DNA from 3 places in the Telluria sp. ZB2R32 genome. Region 2 is predicted to be linked to each of the others. Evidence: predicted binding sites of a transcription regulator. Region 2 holds the regulator's gene; each other region holds the start of a gene.
The links. Region 2 encodes FNR, which switches genes on or off when oxygen is low (the NO sensors DNR and NnrR bind a similar motif). Its sites were predicted from a motif close to TTGATNNNNATCAA; they were not measured.
Positions count from the first base shown of each region.

Region 1: the regulator FNR is predicted to act here: its motif matches at 1,455-1,468, upstream of AC56LG_RS02250 (glycine-rich domain-containing protein).
Region 3: the regulator FNR is predicted to act here: its motif matches at 2,278-2,291, upstream of AC56LG_RS17100 (universal stress protein).

Region 1 covers NZ_JCASIG010000001.1:509,733-516,625, reverse strand. Annotated here, with positions in the region: gene AC56LG_RS02255 (glycine-rich domain-containing protein) at 1-23, opposite strand, end outside; gene AC56LG_RS02250 (glycine-rich domain-containing protein) at 580-1,275, opposite strand; gene AC56LG_RS02245 (CHASE domain-containing protein) at 1,537-3,369, opposite strand; gene AC56LG_RS02240 (glutamine--tRNA ligase/YqeY domain fusion protein) at 3,534-5,288, opposite strand; gene AC56LG_RS02235 (DnaJ domain-containing protein) at 5,529-5,819, shown strand; gene AC56LG_RS02230 (hypothetical protein) at 5,845-6,360, shown strand; gene AC56LG_RS02225 (hypothetical protein) at 6,350-6,893, shown strand, end outside.
Region 2 covers NZ_JCASIG010000006.1:313,293-320,185, forward strand. Annotated here, with positions in the region: gene AC56LG_RS18990 (cytochrome ubiquinol oxidase subunit I) at 1-1,171, opposite strand, end outside; gene fnr (fumarate/nitrate reduction transcriptional regulator Fnr) at 1,324-2,091, shown strand; gene AC56LG_RS19000 (VOC family protein) at 2,133-2,561, opposite strand; gene AC56LG_RS19005 (DUF885 domain-containing protein) at 2,734-4,569, opposite strand; gene AC56LG_RS19010 (FixH family protein) at 4,643-5,194, opposite strand; gene ccoG (cytochrome c oxidase accessory protein CcoG) at 5,205-6,596, opposite strand; gene ccoP (cytochrome-c oxidase, cbb3-type subunit III) at 6,593-6,893, opposite strand, start outside.
Region 3 covers NZ_JCASIG010000005.1:441,675-448,567, forward strand. Annotated here, with positions in the region: gene AC56LG_RS17085 (hypothetical protein) at 97-297, shown strand; gene AC56LG_RS17090 (DUF6139 family protein) at 421-645, shown strand; gene lpxO (lipid A hydroxylase LpxO) at 824-1,723, shown strand; gene AC56LG_RS17100 (universal stress protein) at 1,762-2,199, opposite strand; gene AC56LG_RS17105 (outer membrane beta-barrel protein) at 2,330-2,929, opposite strand; gene AC56LG_RS17110 (branched-chain amino acid aminotransferase) at 3,092-4,189, opposite strand; gene AC56LG_RS17115 (MaoC/PaaZ C-terminal domain-containing protein) at 4,329-5,204, shown strand; gene AC56LG_RS17120 (acyl-CoA thioesterase) at 5,295-5,771, shown strand; gene AC56LG_RS17125 (DODA-type extradiol aromatic ring-opening family dioxygenase) at 5,945-6,751, shown strand; gene AC56LG_RS17130 (siderophore-interacting protein) at 6,753-6,893, opposite strand, start outside.

The DNA.
Region 1 (6,893 bases), on a different contig from region 2:
GAGAAGTCGTCAGTCGGGATCATGATTTGTCCTTGTCTTGGGAACTGCATCGTTATTGTGGTTGTGGTGTGACGGTGAGCGAATTGATGCTGGGCAAGTGGGCGTCCTCCTTCTGATGACTGTCTTGTTGCAAAGCGTCGGTTTGCCGTTTAAGGATGTGGGCAATCGGCCTGCTGGCTATTACTTTCAATTCGTTTGATAAAAATCAGAATATTCGCGATGCGGACTGGCCGCAGCCTACTCAACTTGGTAGTTGCGTCGTACGAAGTTTGGGAGCGAAAAAGAGCCGCCACGGCAAGGCCGGGGGGGAGGTCGGAGGATGAATCGCTGCGCGTGTGCGAATCGGCGGCTTCACCAGGTACTAGCTACGTACCCCGCTCACGGATGATTGCTTCGCAGACCGGAATGGCCAGGGCCGCAGGGCAGGGCAGGCCGGCGGCACGGGGTAGCTGCCGGTCCTGGATGTCAACGACGCTGGTACGAGGCGGCCCGCATGCGGGCCGGGCGAAGAAGCCGGTGTACCGGGGACGACACCGGCCGCCTGCTCCAGCGACGCCCGGCCGGCGGGGATGTGACGTATCAGGCTGCTTGCTGGATGCCTGGGGAGACGCACCAGGCGGTCTGGACGTCGGCTGCCTTGACGATGCCCGGGGAAACGCACCAGGCGGTCTGGACGTCGGCCGCCTTGACGATGCCGGGGGAGACGCACCAGGCGGTCCGGACGTCGGCTGCCTTGACGATGCCCGGCGAGACGCACCAGGCCGTCTGGACGTCGGCCGCCTTGACGATGCCAGGGGAGACGCACCAGGCCGAGTTTGCCGCCCGGCCCAGGGCGGGATTCGATGCCGTTTGCACATCGGCGGCTTCAGGTACGCCGTCGGTTCGCAGCGGGCGCACATACGACAGGCCGAAGGTGGACTCATACAGCTCGCGCATGCGTTCCCCGGCTTGCTGATGCATTTCCACCGGGTTGTCGCCCTCCAGGCCGAGGTAGGGGGAATGGTGCACGAAGTAGCCAAAGGCCTGCTCGCAATCGCGCGCATATTTCATCGTGTCGAGAATGTGGTAGTGCCAGAAGGTGTCGACATCGACCAGCGGCGCCGTTTCCACATGGGGGAACGCTTTCATCAGGTACAGGAAGCGGCGGTACTCGATTTCGACCGCATTGGCATGGGCCGGGGACCAGCCCTCGCCCGATTCCTTGTGCATGAGTTTCGTTTTGATCGGGTTCAAATCCAGCGCGGCGATGAGGGCAAAGTCGTTATTCGAGATCATGATTTATCCTTAGTGTTGGCTGATAAGTTGTTATTGAATAGTTGGGTTCCGACAATCAACGACGTGGTGCTGACAAATGATGGGTCCTCCTCCTGCTGATCTTTTTCCCTGGTATTGACGCGTTGCAGTGATATGAATTGTCTGCCTCAAGTGTCCGAAAATCGTTGATTTTGCGCAAGTTGAGTGACGTCAACAAAAATTTGTCGCAAATTCGCCTGCGACGTGACGGGTAGTAGGACTACAAGATGGGATCTTCTGCGCCTACAGCTGGCTGCAGGCCGGGTCTGCGGCCGCAGGGGCCGGTATGGTGGCGACCGAGAGGAGGTTGTTGGCTGCGGGAATGGAAACATGGACGGTGGTGCCGAGATGGGGACCGCTGGTGATGATGCATTTACCGCCCAGGATCTTGACCCGTTCCTCGATGCCGACCAGGCCGAAGGACCCCGGTTTTTGCCCACCCGCCTTGGTCAGGCCGATGCCGTTGTCGCTGACGGTCATCGAGATCGATTCCGGGTCGATGGCGAGCTCGACCCGGACCTTGGTCGCGCGGGCGTGGCGCGACACGTTGGTGAGCGATTCCTGCAGGATGCGGAACAGCGTCGTGGCGCAGCGGTCGCTCACGTGCAGGTCGTGGTTGTGCGACACCAGTTCGCAGTCGACGCCCGTGCGCCGCTGGAATTCGGTGATCTGCCAGTCGACCGCCGCCGTCAGGCCGAGGTCGAGCACGTGCGGGCGCAGGTCGTTGATGATCTGGCGCACGCTCTTGATGGTGACGTCGATTTGCTCGAGCATCCAGCGTGCACGGGCATGCAGCTTCGGATGGCGCATGCTGGTGCGCGAGGCCAGCAAATCGACCTCGATGCGCAGCGCCAGCAGATTCTGGCCGAGGTCGTCGTGGATCTCGCGCGCAATGCGTTTGCGTTCACTTTCCTTGATGGTTTCAGCATGGGCCGCCAGGCGCCGCAGGTTGTCGTTGGTTTTTTGCAGTTTCGCTTCGCTGGCACGCAGTTCTCCGGTCATTTCCTCGGCCAGGCCGACGGCGCGCCGGCGCGATGAACTGAGCGTCTGGAACAGGGCGCACAGCAGGGCGGTGCTGATCGTCCCGGCCAGCATCGCGACCCAGGGGAGGGGCCTGTCGATGCTGGAATACAGGCTGCGTTTCTTTACGCTGAAACGAATGTCCCACCCGCTTCCGTCTGCACCCACCGGCAAGAGGGCAGCAAACTCGGCCTGTTCGTCGGGAGCGGCGTCGGGGAAGTTGTCGAAATACACGACGCGTCGATAAGCACTCGGCGACTTGCCTGCTTCTTCGACCGGGGCCATCCCGGTAATCGCAAGCCGCGTCGCGTTTTTCGGCATGGTATCGAGCACGCCCTGCGCAAGACGATCGACACTGAAACCGATGCCGACCGTCCCCAAGTAAGCGGCGCGGCGCTGGGCCACGTCCTGCAGGGGCATGGCGGCACGGTACACCGGCATGCGCATTGCAAGACCCATCACCTTCGATCCGGCCTTTACCGGAGAGCCCCCGGTAATCAGTTCGCCCGTGTCGCGCGATTGCGTCAATACCCGCAGGCCGCCCGGCACCGTTTGCATGTCGAGGCCGATCCGCCCGACCCAGGCCGTGCCCGGTTCGACAAACGACAGCACCGTGTACTCGGGCCGCCGCCCTTCGGGCCTGATCCTGGCGTTACGCCCGCGCCCATCGATGTTGTGCAACATGCGCGCTTCGAACCGGTCGCGTTCGGCGTCAGTGAAGTAATAGGCGAAATTGATCGACACCACGCCAGGGAAGTTGCGGGCCAGGTCGAGGGCGTCCATGTAGCGCCCAAACTGCTCGCGCGTGACCTCGTCCGACGCGCGGAACAGGCTGGCGGTGCCTCGCAGCAAATCGCCATAGGCCTTGAAGCGGCTCTCCAGGGTCGACTGGACGTTGCGCGCCATATGGCCGAAGCGCGTCCGGGCATCGTTTTCGACGGCTTCGCTGGTGATCATGTGCAGGGCGACACCGACGCCGAGCGACAGCAGGACGCCTGCCCACGAACCCGGCTTGATCGCGTTGACCTTCTTGACCCACTTGGCCGTGATCCCCATGTCGAATCCAGTTCCAAGACCTTTATTTGATTTGCATCAGAATCGCGCAGACCGGTCGGGCTGAAACCTGTCATTTCTACCAGTTGCGCGCATGGCAAAGGCGTCGCACATAAAAAATCCCGCTGCGGACAGACCGGAGCGGGATCGGATGGGGGCACAAACGCTTACTTGGCCCAGCTGTCCTTGAGCGTCGTCACGCGGTTGAAGACCGGCTTGCCCGGCTTCGAGTCGACCTGGTCGGCCACGAAATAGCCGTGGCGCTCGAACTGGAAGCGCTGCTCCGGCAATGCTGCCGCCATGCCCGGTTCGAGGTAGGCGGTGATGGTTTCCAGTGCGTTCGGATTGAGCAGGGCCTTGAAGTCCTTGCCGCCGGCGTCCGGATGCGCATCGAGGAACAGGCGGTCGTACAGGCGCACTTCCGCTTCCAAGGCCGAGGCGGCGCTGACCCAGGTGATGTTGCCCTTGACCTTGTAGTTGTCGGCGCCCGGCGTGCCCGATTTCGAATCCTCGAAATACTTCACGTGCACGGCGGTTACTTTACCGTCCGCATCCTTGTCGAAACCGGTGCACTCGACCACGTAGCCGTACTTCAGGCGCACGCGGCTGCCCGGCTGGTCGCCCACGGGCGGGGTAAAGCGGAAGTAGCCCTTGGTCGGGACTTCCATGAAGTCTTCCTGCTCGATCCACAGCTCGCGCGTAAACGGGAAGCTGCGCACGCCCATTTCCGGGTGGTGCGGGTGGACCGGCGAGGTGCACGGGTGCGCTTCGCCTTCAGGGAAATTATCGACGATCAGTTTTAACGGACGCAGCACGGCGATCGCGCGCGGCGCCTTCGGGTCGAGGTCGTCGCGCAGCGCGCCTTCGAGCGTGCTCATGTCGATCCAGCCATCCGACTTGGAGACGCCGATGCGCTCGCTGAACAGCTGGATCGATTCCGGCGTATAACCGCGCCGGCGCAGGCCGACGATGGTCGGCATGCGCGGGTCGTCCCAGCCGGAGACGATGCCTTCGTCGACCAGCTGGCGCAGCTTGCGCTTGGACATGACGACGTACGTCAGGTTCAGGCGCGACATCTCGTACTGGCGCGGCACCGGCGGCGTGAAGAAGCCGCCTTCGGTCGCGGTGGCCACCAGCCAGTCGTAGAACGGGCGGTGGTCCTGGAATTCGAGCGTGCAAATCGAATGGGTGATCGATTCGAGCGCATCCGACAGCGGGTGCGTGAAATCGTACATCGGGTAGATGCACCAGGCGTCGCCGGTGCGATGGTGGTGCGCATGGCGAATGCGGTACAGGGCCGGATCGCGGTTGGTCATGTTGGGCGAGGACATCGCGTCTTCGCTCATCTTGGCGCGCAGGATGTGCTCGCCATCCTTGTACTTGCCGGCTTTCATGTCGCGGAACAGTTGCAGCGACTCTTCGACCGGACGGTTGCGGAAGGGCGAGTTGGTGCCCGGCGTGCCGAAATTGCCGCGGTTTCGGGCCATGTCTTCGGCGCTCTGGCTGTCGACATAGGCATAGCCCTGCCCGATCAGGTATTCGGCGATTGCGTACAGCGTGTCGAAGTAGTCGCTGGCGTAGTGCAGGTATTCCTGGCCGCCTTGCTCCCACGAAAAGCCGAGCCACTTGACGCTGTCCATGATGGTGTCGACGTATTCCTGGTCTTCCTTTTCGGGATTGGTGTCGTCGAAACGCAGGTGGCAGCGGCCGGCGTAATCGCCCGCCAGGCCGAAGTTCAGGCAGATCGATTTGGCGTGGCCGATGTGCAGGTAGCCGTTCGGCTCCGGCGGGAAACGGGTGATCACCGAAGGCATACCTTCGCGCGTGTGGATGCCGGCCGCCAGGTCGTTGTCGATGATGGCGCGCAGGAAATTAGACGAAGGCGCAGGTGCCGCCGCTGCCTTGTTCTTGTCGTTGCTCATGGATGGTGTTTTGGATAGGTAAAGTTAACCGGCATTTTACCGTAGACAGCCCCGGCCAGGGTCCGCCTATGTGGTGGAGCGCACGGTTCGTCTCCCATGCAAGGATCATACTGGGGACACATCGCCTTCAGGCAAGGGCATGCGGCCGGCGCGCCACCGCGCCCTCGCTGTCGCATTGGCGTTTTCTATAGGATAATCTCGTTTTGCCGTTCCATCGGCACCCAGCCGGAGAGTTCCAAAGTGGAAAATTTATACGCGATCCTCGGCGTCGCGCCGAATGCCAGCGACGAAGAGATCAAGAAGGTCTACCGCTCGCTGGCGATGCGCTACCACCCCGACCGCAACCAGGCGCCGGGCGCGGAAGCGCGCTTCAAGGCCGTCACCAAGGCCTACGAGATCCTGTCGGACGCCGCCAAACGCGACGAATACAACCAGAGCGTCAACCATCGCATCGTGCTCGACGCCGAAGCGGAAGCCTTCGAGCTGTGGCGCTCGCTGTTCGCGCTCAACGGCGTCACGCTGCAAGTTTGAGTTCTACCCCATACCAGGACAACACATGAAACGAGTACATCCCGAATTCGCCTACCAGTCGCGCGAGCTCGAAGGCCAGATCGAAGGCACGCTGGGCGACCCGCCGAACAAGAAAAACTACCAGATGATGGTCGACGCCCTGGTGTCCGAGTATGCCGGCGGATCGGGCATCGACGACGTCAACCTGATGGCCTTCGCCCTCGTTGACAAGATCAAGTTCACGGACCCGAAGGGGCTGTTGCGCGAAGCGGCCGACTACGAAGGCGACGACCCGACTAAAGTGTTCGCCATGGCCGAGTGCACGGGCGAAGACGGCGCGGCCATGTACGCGTCGATGACGGAAAACCATCCGGAACTGGCGCGCCAGGCGATCATCACCGCCTTCCTCTACAAGCACCAGGGGCGCTGGGAAGACGACGACCAGTCACTCGAGCAGCTCGGCAAGAACGATGAGGGCGACGACGAGGACGAGGGAGAAGGCATGGTGTCGGACGACTTCAGCGGCATCTTCGACGGCGAAGGAGACGCGAATGAACGATAACTCAGTTGACAATGCGACTGACAGCGCCAACCTGCCCGCGCTGACCCGCCAGGTCAGCGAACTGGTGCTGGCCGGCTCGCTGGGACACGCCGAAGAGGCGTTCTCGCAGGCGGCCGACGAACATGGCGACTATGCCGTCGCCGAAGTGCTCTCGACCCTGCCGCCGCAAGTGACGGCCCTGCACCTGGCCGGCTTCGACGGCGCCAAGACTTCGCTGGCGACCATGCTGGTGCCGCCGAAGGCCTGGGCCGACAGCCTGGCCTACATGGCCGCGACCTGGCCCGACAACATGATCGAAGACGACCCCGAGCGCATCGCCGAAGGCCTGTTCAATCACGTGCACGGCGTGGTCTACGCCACCGACGACGAAGAGCGCCGCCACGAACTGTTGCAGGAAGCCTCGGCCACCGACCACGGCGCCACCGTGTTCGCCATCCTGTGGTCGCTGGCGCCGAAAGAGATCATGGAAGTGGCCGGCGAAATCAACCTCAAAGGCCGCTACGTGACGGGCCAGACCTCGTCCGACAGCGACA
Region 2 (6,893 bases):
CGTACACCACCCAGGGCTGGCGCCCGACCTCGGTCGTGGTCCAGCCGGCCAGGATGGCGACCAGGCCCGCCGGCCCCATCCACAGGGCGGCATGCAGGAAGGGGCGGTAGGTGAAGATGCGCCCGCGCTTGCGCAGCAGGAAGCCCCAGGCGCCGAGCGCGATCATCAACAGGCCCAGGCCGACCATCAGGCGGAAGCTCCAGAACACGATCAGCGAATTGGGCCGGTCTTCGCGCGCGAATTCCTTCAGGCCGGGGATCTGCCCGGTCCAGGAGTGGGTCAGGATCAGGCTGCCCAGGTGCGGGATACCGACGGCGAAACGGGTTTTTTCCGCCTCCATGTCCGGTATGCCGAACAGCAGCAGCGGGATCGCCTCGCCCGGCTCGTTCTGCCAGTGCCCTTCCATCGCCGCCAGCTTGGCCGGCTGGTGCTCGGCGGTATTGAGGCCGTGAAAATCGCCGATCACGGCCTGGATCGGCGCGACCAGCAGGATCATCCACATCGCCATCGACAGCATCTTGCGCACCGCCGGGTTGTCCGTACGGCGCAACAGCTGCCAGGCGCCGACCGCGCCGACGATCAGCGCCGTGCACAGGTAGGCCGCCGCCACCATGTGCAGCAGCCGGTACGGGAACGAGGGATTGAAGACGATCGCCAGCCAGTCGGCCGGCACCATGCGCCCGCCCTCGATGGCGTAACCCTGCGGCGTCTGCATCCAGCTGTTGGCGGCCAGGATCCAGGTCGCGGAAATCAGCGTGCCGACCGCGACCATGCAGGTAGCCATGAAATGCAGACCGGGGCCGACCCGGGTCCAGCCGAACAGCATCACCCCAAGGAAGCCCGCTTCCAGGAAAAAGGCGGTCAGCACCTCGTAGGCCAGCACCGGTCCCATGATGGAACCGGCGAATTCGGACATGTAGCTCCAGTTGGTGCCGATCTGGTAGGCCATCACGATGCCCGAGACCACGCCCATGCCGAACATGACGGCGAAGATCTTCAGCCAGAAGTGGTACAGGTCGACATACACCTGGCGCTTGGTGCGCAGCCAGGAAAACTCGAGCACGGCCAGGTAACTGGCCAGGCCGATGGTCACCGCCGGGAACAGAATGTGAAACGACATCGTGAACGCGAACTGCACGCGTGCCAGGTCCAGTGCCGATAGGCCAAACATGGGTGCTCCTCATTCGCTGTGGGTGTCCAGAATCTAGCATGGGCCGGGGCGCGCACAATTGGCATTTGCCCCGATCGCGAAAAGATGGGATTGCGCGACAGTCCGGTCTATAATCGCGCGTAACCCACCTTCCCCTCCTTTCCCTTGCAACGATGAGCCAAGGCACCTCCCTCCCCGCCGGCGCGCCGATCAATCTCGGCGTCATCAAGGCCAGCTGCGGCGCCTGCAGCATGCACCAGTTGTGCCTGCCGATGGGGCTCGACGACACCGACATGAACCGCCTCGACCAGATCATCGGCGCGCGCCGCCGCATTGCCCGCGACGAGCGCCTGTACGCGATGGGCGAGGCGTTTCGCAGCCTCTACGCCGTGCGCTACGGTCACTTCAAGACCTACCAGATCAATGCGGCCGGCGAGCAGCAGATCACCGGCTTCCAGATGGCCGGCGAACTGCTCGGCATGGATGCGATCAGCGGCGACCGCCACCATTGCGACGCGGTGGCGCTCGAGGACAGCGAGGTCTGCGAGATCCCGTTCGCGCGCCTGGAAGAACTGTTCGGCCAGGTGCCGACGCTGTTGCGCCATTTCCACCGAATCATGAGCCAGGAAATCACGCGCGAGCAGAACGTGATGTTATTACTGGGCAATATGCGCGCCGAGCAGCGCTTCGCGGTCTTTTTGGTGAACCTGTCGGCGCGCTATGCGGCGCGCGCCTATTCGGCCACCGAGTTCGGGTTGCGCATGTCGCGCGAAGACATCGGCAATTACCTTGGCCTGACCATCGAGAGCGTCAGCCGGCTGTTGTCGCGATTCAAGAAGCAGGGCTGGATCGCGGTCGACAAGCGCGAGGTAAAACTGCTCCAACCTGCCCGGCTGAAAGCGATGGCGGCCGGCACCGAGACCTGCAGCCCGATGAACTGAGACGGTGCGTCCCGGTTCCGGGACGCCTCACGACGTGACGCTCAAAACGTGACGGTCACCGAAGGCGCGCTGCGGGTTGCCTCGCCATGATGGACGGCTTCGATGTTGTTGCCGTCCGGGTCGAGAACGAACGCGCCGTAATAGCCGGGGTGATAGGCGCGCTCGCCCGGCGCGCCGTTGTCGCGGCCGCCGGCCTGCAACGCCGCCTTGTAAAAAGCATCGACGCCGGCGCGGTCGCGCGCCTGGAAGGCCAGGTGATGGCGCCCGGTCAGCCGGCCCTGGGCGGCGTCGCTGGAAGCGCTGGAAACGAACAGTTCGTCGTACCAGAAATAGTCGTCGCCCTGCCCGCCGAGCGGCACTTGCAGGACGGCGAAGACGGCGCTGTAGAACGTGCGCGAGGCAGGCAGGTCGGCGACGACCAGCTGGATGTGGTCGATCAGGCGGCCGCGGTGGAGTTCCTGGGTTTGCATGTGTGCTCCTCGGATGACACCTCGTCGGTCAGGCGATTATGCCACGTATGCCATCGGCGATAACGGTTGCGCACGTAGGGCGGGCATGCCCGCCTTACGGCGTGTGCGACCCCGCGGCAGATATAAGAAAGGTCATGCCCACGCACCTGCGCGTACGGCGGGCATGCCCGCCCTACTGCTTCGCAATCCAGCCGTCGACCAGCTGCCCCAGCACGTCGAGCGGCACCGACCCGGCGCCCAGCACCATGTCGTGGAAGGCCGGCAGCGAGAACTTCGGTCCCAGCGCGGCCTTCGCCTTCTCGCGCAATTCGACGATGCGCAGCATGCCGATCATGTAGGCGGTGGCCTGGCCGGGCCAGACCACGTAGCGGTCGACTTCCTCGACGTTGATGCCGTAGTCGACCGCCTGCTGGCGCGTCCAGCCCTTGGTGTGCAGGCCGGTGTCGACGACGAGGCGGCGCGCGCGGAACAGTTCCGAGCCGAGCGCGCCCAGCAGACCCGGCACGTCGCCCGCATACCAGCCCTGCTCCACCGCCAGGCGTTCGGTGTACAGCGCCCAGCCTTCGCTGTGGGCGCTGCCGCCGCTGAAGATACGCTGGCTGCGGTATTTCGGGATGCCGGCCAGCTCCTGCTGGATCGCCAGCTGGAAGTGGTGGCCCGGCACCGCCTCGTGGTAGGACAGGCTGCGCATGCGGATCATGTCGAACTTCGGTCCGCGCAGCGGGACCCAGAACACGCCGGGACGGCTGCCGTCCGGCGCCGGCAGGCTGTAGTGGGCCGCGGCCGAGGCTTCCGTCAGCGGCGGCTCGCGCAGCACGTCGACCGGCGCGCGCGGCTTCAGGTTGAACAGCGACGCGCTGCGTGCCTGGGCGTCCTTCACCATCTCCTTGTACTGCGCCAGGATCGCCGGCCGCGGATCGGTGTCGCCCTGCGGCTGGAAGGTGGCGTCGAGCGCCTTCATGCGCGTTTCGATATTCCCCTCGGTGAAGCCGAGTGCGCGCAGGTGCTTGTCCATCTCGGCTTCCAGGCGCGCCACTTCGCGCAGGCCGATCGCGTGGATTTCGTCGGCGCTCAGGGTAGTGCTGGTGAAGTTGGCGATGGCGCGCTCGTACGCCTTGAGCCCGCCCGGCAGCCGCGCAATGCCCGCCGTGTCGTTCGTTTGCGGATGCAGTCCGGCCATGAAGCCCTGCACGCGCAGGTAGGCCGGGCGGATTTTTTCGTCGACGATGCGCGTGGCGCGTGCGATCGCTGCCGTGCGTGCTTCGGGCGTGATGTCTTTCAGCTCGGCACTGCGTTTTTCCAGCGAGGCGACCAGCACGTTCTGCGGCACCGCCGGTTTCAGGAAGGTGTCGACCTGGAACTGGGCGCGCTCGAGGATGAAGCGCGGCGGGATCAGCTTGCGCTCGCTGGCGCTGCGGGCGCGCGCCAGCGCCTCGTCCATGCGCGTGCCGACCTGCTCCAGGCGTGCCAGCCAGCTGTCGACGTCCTGCGCACTGCGCATCGGGTGGGTCTGGGTCATGTAGTTGACCAGGCCGACCTGCGGACCGCCGAACTGCGAAAACACGAAGCCGTAATCCTCGAACGGCTCGTTGGCGATCACGTTCGACAGCGACCAGCGCATCACCGCGGCCGAAATCTTCCGGGTCTCGTCGAGCGGGCCGGCGAGGAATTGATCGAGGCGGGCCACGCCGGTTTTCGCCAGGGCCACCATCTGCTGGCGCCGGGCCGGCGTTTGCGGCGTCAGCTGGCGGTCCAGCGCGCTTTGTTCCGCACCGCTGAAATACTGGGTACTGCTGGCCAGTTGCGGGTTCATGCGCACCCAGTCGTTGGCGAAGCGCTCGGCCCAGGCGTCGAAGGCGGCGTTCGGCTTGTTCGCGGCCTGGCTGGCACTCGCCTTGGCGACAGGCGCTGCCAGCGCGCTGCCGGGGACGGCGGCAGCGGCGAGCGCGAGCGGAATGAACAGGGCGGCAACGGCGGCGCGCAGGCTGCGCGGGGTGGAAATCGGCATGGTCTCTCTTCTGTTTATTGTTCGGCAAAGTGCCGTGGCGAATCTAACATGGAAGAGTTATGCACGCCAATCTTTACGGGGCCGCCCGCCCCGCTCCATCCTGGCGGTCGGCGACGATGTGCAGGCCGGGGTCCTTCGCCGGGCTCCAGCTGCGCGCGAGGCGCCACTGCCTGCCCTCGTCCTCGACCACCACCTGCCAGTGCGTCATCTCGAGCGCAGGCAGGCCCAGCGCGAAGTTGCCGTCGTCGTTCGGAAAGGCGTCCAGCACCAGGTCCTTGGCCGGCTGGGTCGGATGCGCCAGGTGGATCCGGAATGGCGCCGCCAGCGGCCGCCCGAAGCTTTCCAGGCGGCCGACCAGGCGCCCGGCGCGGGCCTCGTGGCGGGCCGCAAAGTCCAGCCGCAGGCCGCTCGCCATGCGGTCGCGGCGCAGGTCCTGGTTGATCGCCTTGCCCTGTTTGTAGTAGTCGTCGACCACCATCGCGTCCGGCTGGCGCAGCGCCAGCAGCACGGTCACGGCGGTGGCCAGCATGACCACCACCGGCCCCAGCATGATGAACCACGGCCAGCGATGGCGGTACCAGGGCGCCGGGCGCTCCTGCTGCAACACGGGTGACTCCTTGCGCATGCCGTTCTCCTCAGCGCGGAACGATGAAGACCGCTTCTTCGCGCACCGTCACGGCGGCGTCGTCGAGTGCGGTCACGGTAAAGGCGATGCGCTGCGAACCGGCCCTGGCGCCGGCTTCGGCGCGCACCCGCACCGCCACCGAGCGGGCGCTGGCGCCGCCGATCTCGACCACTTCCTCGTCGACGATCGACGCGCCCGGCAAGCCGGCCACCGCGATGCGCAAGAGGCGTGCCTCTTCGCTCGTGTTCATCAGTTGCAGGCGGTAGACGTTCTCGATGCGGCCATCCTCGACCTCGCGCCCCATCGAACCGCGGTCGCGCATGACGTCGACCTTCAGCGGCACGCGCAGCGCCAGCGACGCCGTCATGCCCGCCACCATCAGCGCCAGCACCGCCGCATAGCCCAGCACGCGCGGCCGTAGCAGGCGCCGCCGCACCTGCGCCATGTCCCAGCCCCTGGCGAGCGCATTCTCGGTCGCGTAGCGGATCAGGCCGCGCGGCTTGCCGACCTTGTCCATCACTTCGCCGCAGGCGTCGACGCACGCGGCGCAGCCGATGCATTCGTACTGCAGGCCGCGCCGGATGTCGATCCCGGTCGGGCAGACCTGCACGCACAGGGTGCAGTCGATGCAGTCGCCGGCCGGCTCGCCCGCCCGCGCGCCCGCCTGCGCGCCCGGCCTGCGCGGCTCGCCGCGCGCGCGGTCGTACGTGACCACCAGGGTGTCGCGGTCGAACATCGCGCTCTGGAAGCGTGCGTAGGGGCACATGTATTTGCAGACCTGCTCGCGCAGCCAGCCGGCGTTGCCGTAGGTGGCCAGGCCATAGAACAGCACCCAGAAGGTTTCCCAGCCGCCCAGGTCGAGGTGGCGCACGCCGGCCAGCAGCGACTGCAGCGGCGTGAAGTAGCCGACGAAACTGAAGCCGGTCCACAAGGCCAGCGCCAGCCAGGCCGCGTGCTTGGCGCCCTTCTTGCCGATCTTTTCCAGGTTCCAGGGCTGGCGCTCGAGCCGGATGCGGGCGCTGCGCGCGCCCTCGATGCGGCGCTCGATCCACAGGAACAGCTCGGTGTACACCGTCTGCGGGCAGGCGAAGCCGCACCAGACCCGCCCCGCCACCGTGGTCACGAGGAAGAGCCCGTAGGCGCAGACGATCAGCAGGCCCGCCAGGTAGATGAAGTCCTGCGGCCACAGCACCAGCCCGAACAGGTGGAACTGGCGTGTGCCGAGGTCGAACAGCACCGCCTGGCGCCCGTTGTACTGGAGCCACGGCAGGCCGTAGAACAGCAACTGGGTCAGCCACACGCACACCCAGCGCAGCGTCGCGTAGCGGCCCCTGGCCTCGCGCGGATGGATCTCCTGGCGCGGCGCGTACATCCTGACGACCGCTTCGCGGGGCTCGTTCATTTTGCCGCCACCTGTGCGCCCGCCGGATGCGACAGGCTCCACACATACGCCGACAGCACGTGCACCTTGGCTTCGCCGAGGAATTCGCCAAAGGCCGGCATGGTGTTGGTGCGGCCCTTGCGGATGGTCTCCATCACGGTCTCGGCGCTGCCGCCGTAGAGCCAGACCTTGTCGGCCAGGTTGGGCGCGCCGAGCAGGGTGTTGCCCTTGCCGTCGGCGCCATGGCAGGCCACGCAGGCGGCGAACTTCGGCTTGCCGAAGACGACCTTGATCGGATCGGCGGTCAGGCCGGAGAGA
Region 3 (6,893 bases), on a different contig from region 2:
CAATTTGGCCGCCCCAGGCTGCCATTCGTCGCATTCCACCGGCCGTCCGGCCAGCCGCGCCGTACACTCGCTCCAACCCTTCCACTGGAGCATACGATGTTCGGTTTCCTGCTGTGGCTGTTACTCCTGTTCCTGTGCTGGCCACTCGCTCTGCTGGCGCTCGTGCTGTATCCGCTCGTCTGGCTGGTCTTGCTGCCGCTGCGCCTGTTGGGGATCGGCGTCGAGGCCGTCTTCAGCCTGCTGCGCGCGATCGTGATGCTGCCGGCCCGCGTGCTGGGCCTGTCGCCGGGCCGCTAGGCCATGCGGCGCCCTGTCCGGCAGAGTGTGGGGCAATTAACAGACGCGCGCGGCGTGATCGCCTACTGTGGAGTCGTTCGCTTTCATCCGAAAGCGCGCTTTTTTCACTGTAAGGAAACGATTATGCGCCTGGACATTTACCGCAGAGCCGAAAGCGACGGCAAGTTATCCTACTTGGCCGTGCCGGAAACCCGCAACATCCCTGAAGAAGCCACCAACACCGATTGGGAAGTGGAGGCGAAAGCCTTCGAGATCGACGACGACGCCGATCAGTTGCCCGACTACGAGATCGACAACCTGGCTGGCCAGCTTGCCGAAAAAGGCTACGCAATCACGGCGCTCCATTAATCTTCGGCCGCGCGCGTCCGCCGATTCGCGGCTGCGCGCGGCGTGAGCGTGCAAGCTTCGGCATGCACGCGACAGGCAATGCCGTTTTCACCGGGTCCCCGACGGGTACCTGGTGGATATGCTATTCTTGCGCCCTGTTCAAGTTGACACCGGCTGCAGAGGCCGGGCTGGGGGAAAGATGAAGTGGGCGTTGGTCGGTTTTTATTTCCTCGCGGTTCTTCATATCCACTTCCGCGGCAAGGTGCGCCTGCCATTCGGGCGGCAATTGTTCGACCATTCGTCGTTCATGGCACCGATCAACTTCTTCATGCACCTGTTCTCGCGGGTGCCGAGCACGCCCTACATTCCCGTCCGTGATTTTGCCGAGCTGGCGCCGCTGCAGGCGAACTGGCAAGTCATCCGCGCCGAAGCGGAACACCTGCTGGCCCTGAAAAAGATCAAGGCCGCCGAGCAGAACGACGATGCCGGTTTCAATTCCTTCTTCAAGACCGGCTGGAAGCGCTTCTACCTGAAGTGGTACGACGCCAGCCACCCGTCGGCGGAGCGCCTGTGCCCGCAAACCCATGCGCTGCTGCAAGCGATCCCGACGGTCAAGGCGGCGATGTTCGCCGAACTGCCGCCCGGCGCCAAGCTCAACCCGCACCGCGACCCGTTCGCCGGCTCGATGCGCTATCACCTCGGCCTGGCCACGCCCAACGACGACCGCTGCTTCATCGAAGTCGACGGCCAGCGCCACAGCTGGCGCGACGGCGAAGGCGTGATCTTCGACGAAACCTATATCCACTGGGCGATCAACGGCAGCGACAGCGACCGCATCATCCTGTTTTGCGACATCGAGCGGCCGATGCGTTACCGCTGGATGTCGGCCATCAACCGCTGGCTCGGCCGCACCATGATGACGGCCGCCAGTTCGCCCAACGAAACCGGCGACCAGACCGGTCTCGTCAGCAAGCTGTTCCGCATCTCGCACGTGATGGGCCAGTACCGCCGCCGCTACAAGGCCTGGAACAAGACCGCCTATAAAGTGACCAAGGTGGCGCTGATCGTCGGCCTGGCCGCGTTCGTTTACTGGATCTGAAGCTGACCGCGGCCGGCAGGCGCCGGCTGTAGCAAAGTTCAGCGATACACCAGAACCGGAATCGCGCTGTGCAGCAGCACCTTCTGCGTTTCGCTCCCCAACAGCAATCCGCCCAGGCCGCGCCGGCCGTGCGAAGCCATGACGATCAGGTCGCAGCCGCGTTCGCGCGCGGTGCGCAGGATCGCCTCGTGCGGATCGTCCGAGCGCACCAGCACGGTTGCGCATTCGACGCCGAGCGAGCGCGCGGCGTCGGACACAGTGGCCAGGTATTTGCCGGCACGCGCCTCGCTGGCGGCGAGGTATTGGTCCTCGGTGCTTTCGATCATGTCGGCGTCGGCGGTGAAGGTCTTGAAGTCGGGCAGCGCGGTCACGCCGATGACTTGTGCACCAATCTCTTTGGCAAAACTCACGCCCGCGAGCACGGCGCGCGACGACAGTTCGGATCCGTCGGTCGGTAACAGGATGCGTTTGAACATGGTGGCCTCCGTGACAAGTGGATTGCAGCGCCGGGAGGCGCATGCGGAACCAGTCTGACGGCCGACCCGGGGGCGTGGTTGATCAGGCTCAAACGTGCCGGGATGGCCTCAGAAGCCATCCCTGCTGGCCTCAAAAGTAGAAATTCACCAGCATGCCGATGTGGTCGCCCTTGACGGTCTCGTTGAAGTCCTTCATCTTGAACTCGTCGTTCACGTAGCGCAGCTTGAAACCGAGCCGGGGCGAGTACAGGTATTCGATTTCGGCGACCGGGCTGGTCGTGTCCTTGAAATCGTAGTCGCCGATGTCGGCCACGCCGCTGGTACGCAGCGCGGTGCCGGTGACATAACGCAGGCCGCCGCCGACGCGCACCTTGTCGTTCACGTGGTAGTAGCCGAGCAGCTCGAGCGGCACGCGTTCGAAACGGATGTCGCCGTTGCTGCCGGCGGCGTTGTCGACGTGGTAGCCGACCGTACCCTGGACCGAGAATTGCGGGTTGACGCGGTAATCGACGCCGGCCAGCAGGGCCACGGTGCCGCCGCCGTCGATGTCGACCTTGTCGCCGTCGGCGTACTGCGCCGTGATGATCTTTTCGCCGCCGTAGGTGAGGCCGGCGCCGACCACGAAGCGCAGCGGTTTGGTGGCGAGGTCCTGGACCGGGACCCAGGTCTGGGCCTGGGCGGCGCCCAGCGACGCCAGGGCAAGAGCAAATGCGAGTGCGATGTTGTTCATGTCGGTTATCAATGGAGTAAGTCAGCCATGATAAAGAGGCAATTGCTCATATGCAACTTAACAACAAGGGCGCGTTGTTTGTTTGAAACATATGCTTCGACGCTGCGGGCGCAGCAAGCCACGCCCGCAGTAATGCGGAATACAGCTTGGCGGAACGAAGCTTTAGAACACGCGCTGCAGCCAGCCGTGCTTGTCTTCACCGCGGCCGTTCTGGATGTCGAGCAGCGTGGTTTTCAGGCGCGTGGTGACCGGGCCGGCTTCGCCGGTGCCGATGGTCGCCTCGAAGCCGCTGCCCTTGACCTTGCCGATCGGGGTGACCACGGCCGCCGTACCGCAGGCAAAGGCTTCGGTGAGGCGGCCGCTGGCGGCGTCCGCTTTCCACTGGTCGATCGAATACGGCTCTTCGCGCACGGTGATGCCGGCGTCGCGCGCCAGCACGATCAGCGAATCGCGGGTGATGCCCGGCAGGATGGTGCCGGTCAGCGGCGGGGTCTGGATCGAACCGTCTTCGAACACGAAGAAGATGTTCATGCCGCCCAGTTCCTCGACCCATTTGCGCTCGACGGCGTCCAGGAACACGACCTGGTCGCAGCCTTCGCGCGTGGCCTCGGCTTGCGCGGCCAGGCTGGCGGCGTAGTTGCCCCCGCACTTGGCGTCGCCGGTGCCGCCGGGCGCGGCGCGGATGTAGTTCTCGGACACCCACAGCGTGATGCCGGCGCTGCCGCCCTTGAAGTAGTTACCGGCAGGCGAAGCGAAGATGCAGAACAGGTATTCGCTGGCCGGGCGAACGCCGAGCGCGGCTTCGGTGGCGATCATGAAGGGGCGCAGGTAGAGCGCGGCGCCTTCGGATTGCGGAATCCAGTCGCGGTCTTCGCTGACGATCGCGTGCACGGCTTCCAGGAACAGTTCTTCCGGCAGCGGCGCCATCGCCAGGCGCTGCGCCGACTTCTGAAAGCGGCGTGCGTTGGCTTCCGGACGGAACAGGGCGGCGCCGCCGTCCGGCAGCGGGTAAGCCTTCAGGCCTTCGAAGATTTCCTGGGCGTAGTGCAGCACCATGGTCGACGGATCGAGCGGCAGCATGCCGCGTGCTTCGACCTTGCCGTCGTGCCAGCCACGGCCTTCGGTGTAGCGGATGGTGACCATGTGGTCGCTGAACGCGCGGCCGAAGCCGGGGTTCTCGAGCAGCGCGGTACGCTCGGGGGTAGGAAGGGGCATCAGGCTTTTCTGGATCGACAGGGTCGATGGACCAACTTTGTTCATACAGTCTCCGTAAAACTTGCGCGACAGTGCGGTAGTGCGTCGTCAGGCGGTATTATCGATCAATCACAGCATTTTCGCTGCGAGAACTTCGTCCGGGCGCAGCGAAATTGCGTCCCGGCGCCCACTTCAGGGAGAAAAAGTGCTTCGTTCGCCTGATACCGGCCTGGCGCCGCTGCTGCCGCGCATGGGCGCCGGCTTCATCCTGCGCGTCCTTTCCAAGCGGGCGCGCGCCGTGCCGGCGGGTCCGATCGCGCCGCTGACCTCGCGCTTCACGCTGCCGCGGCTGGATCTCGCGCACGTCGCACGCTACCGCGCGGCGCTGGGGTTTACACTGGACACGGTGCCGCTCACCTGGTGGTACCTGCCGGTCCAGCGCGCCCACATGGCGACGCTGTTGTCGAGCAGCTTTCCCTACCGGCTGGCGGGCATCGTCCACGTCGAGAACGAATTGATCGCCCACCCATCTGCGTCTACCGCGGCGCCGGCCGACACGGCCATTGTGCTTGCGACGCGCATCGACATCCTGCCGCCGACCGCTTCCGGCGCCGTCTACTGCGCGCTCGAGACCGTGGGCAGCGCGGACGGCGAACGCATCTTCACCTGCATTAGCAAGTACCTCGCCGTGCGCGGTGCCCGGTCGGGCAAGTCCAGGGGCGAGCGCGCGCCTATCGCCGCCGGGGCAGTCATCGAGAGCTGGACGCTGGGGCCGTCGAGCGGGCGCGATTACGCGCGCGTCTCCGGCGACTGGAACCCGATCCACCTGACGCGCTGGAGCGCGCGCCTCATGGGACTGCCGGCGCCGATCATCCACGGCATGCACTCGGTGGCCAGGACCTGCGCCGCGCTCGAGGCCAGGGCGGAGCGGCCGGTCACGGCATTGTCGGTGCGTTTCACGGCGCCGGTGCCGCTGGGCGAGGGCGTCGTGTTGAAGGAGGGCGCAGGAGCGGACAGTTATGTCCTGTTCTGCGCCGGCGTGGCCGCCGCCGCGGGTAAGTTCACGCTGGACCGGGGCTGAAAAAGGGGCTTGCCTGTAAAGACGGGCAAAGCCTCGTACAATTGTTGTGCAACGCAGCACCGCCTTGTCCAACCTCGACCCGGAACCAGCATGAACGACCACCACGGAAGACCCGTCCACGAACTCTCGATGACGGTCCTGATGACCCCCGACATGGCCAATTTTTCCGGCAACGTCCACGGCGGCACCATCCTGAAATTCCTCGACAGCGTGGCCTACGCGTGCGCCAGCCGTTACTCGGGCGCGTACGTCGTCACCCTGTCGGTCGACCAGGTGATGTTCCTGCAGCCGATCCACGTCGGCGAACTGGTGACCTTCCTGGCCTCGGTGAACTACACCGGCACCAGCTCGATGGAAATCGGCATCCGCGTCGTCATCGAAAACATCCAGCAGCGCACCCAGCGCCACGCCAACAGCTGCTACTTCACGATGGTGGCCGTGGACGCCAACCGCAAGCCGCAGCCGGTGCCGACCCTGGTGCCCGAGACCGAGGAGCAGAAGCGGCGCTTCGAAAAGGCGGAAGAGCGCAAGCGCTCGCGCCAGGCGCTGCATGGGAAAAAGCGGTAGAGGATTCGCGCACTTCACCGCGGCCGTCGCGTAACGTAGGGTGCGCCGCTCCCCGAGCTGAATACGATCGGCTGATTATCCCATCGACGGCATACTGTTTCCCGGCATGGCAGCTGGCGGAGCGCCGCCTGCGCCGTTAAAGTAGCCATTCGCCCACGCACCGAGGACACAGCATGCCCACCTCCCGATTCCCCGTCTATTTCCTCTCCCACGGCGGCGGCCCCTGGCCGTGGATCGAGCAGATGCGCGGCATGTACGAACGCACGGCGCGCGAATTCGCCGCGCTGCCGGGGCGGCTGCCGGCGAAGCCGACAGCCATCCTGGTCGTGTCCGGCCATTGGGAAGCGAGCGAATTCACGGTGGCGACCGCGGCGCGGCCGCCGATGGAATACGATTATTACGGTTTTCCCGAGCACACCTACCACATCCGCTATCCGGCGCCGGGCGCACCGGAACTGGCGCCGCGCGTGCGCGCATTGCTGGCAAGCGCCGGCGTGGAGCTGGACGAGGACGCGCAGCGCGGCTTCGACCATGGCGTCTTCGTGCCCCTGAGCCTGATGTATCCGGACGCTGACGTCCCCATCATGATGCTGTCGATGAAGTCGACGTACGACCCGGCCGAGCACCTGCGCCTGGGCCAGGCGCTGGCGCCGCTGCGCGACGAAGGCGTGCTGATCGTCGGCAGCGGCCTGACCTACCACAACATGCGCGGTTTCGGCCGTGACGAATCGACGCACGCGGCCGCAGCCTTCGAATCCTGGCTCGGCAGCGCCATCGCCCAGCCGGATGCCGCCGCGCGCAATGCGCTGCTGCTCGATTGGGAGCAGGCGCCCGCCGCACGCCAGGCCCATCCGCGCGAAGACCACCTGGTGCCGCTGATGGTGGTGGCCGGCGCGGCCGGCGCAGACCCGGGGCGGGCGCTGTTCGTCGACCATGTGATGAAGGTGCCGATGGCGTCCTACGAGTTCGGCATGCGCTGATTCAGTCGAGATTCTCGTGGTGGTCGGCGACGCCGCGCTTCCAGTAGGCGGAGACGCGCATCGCTTCCTTGGCAACGCCCTTTTCCTCGGCCAGCACGGCCCGCACGCGCCGCATCGCCTGCGCCTCGCCGGCGGCCCAAAC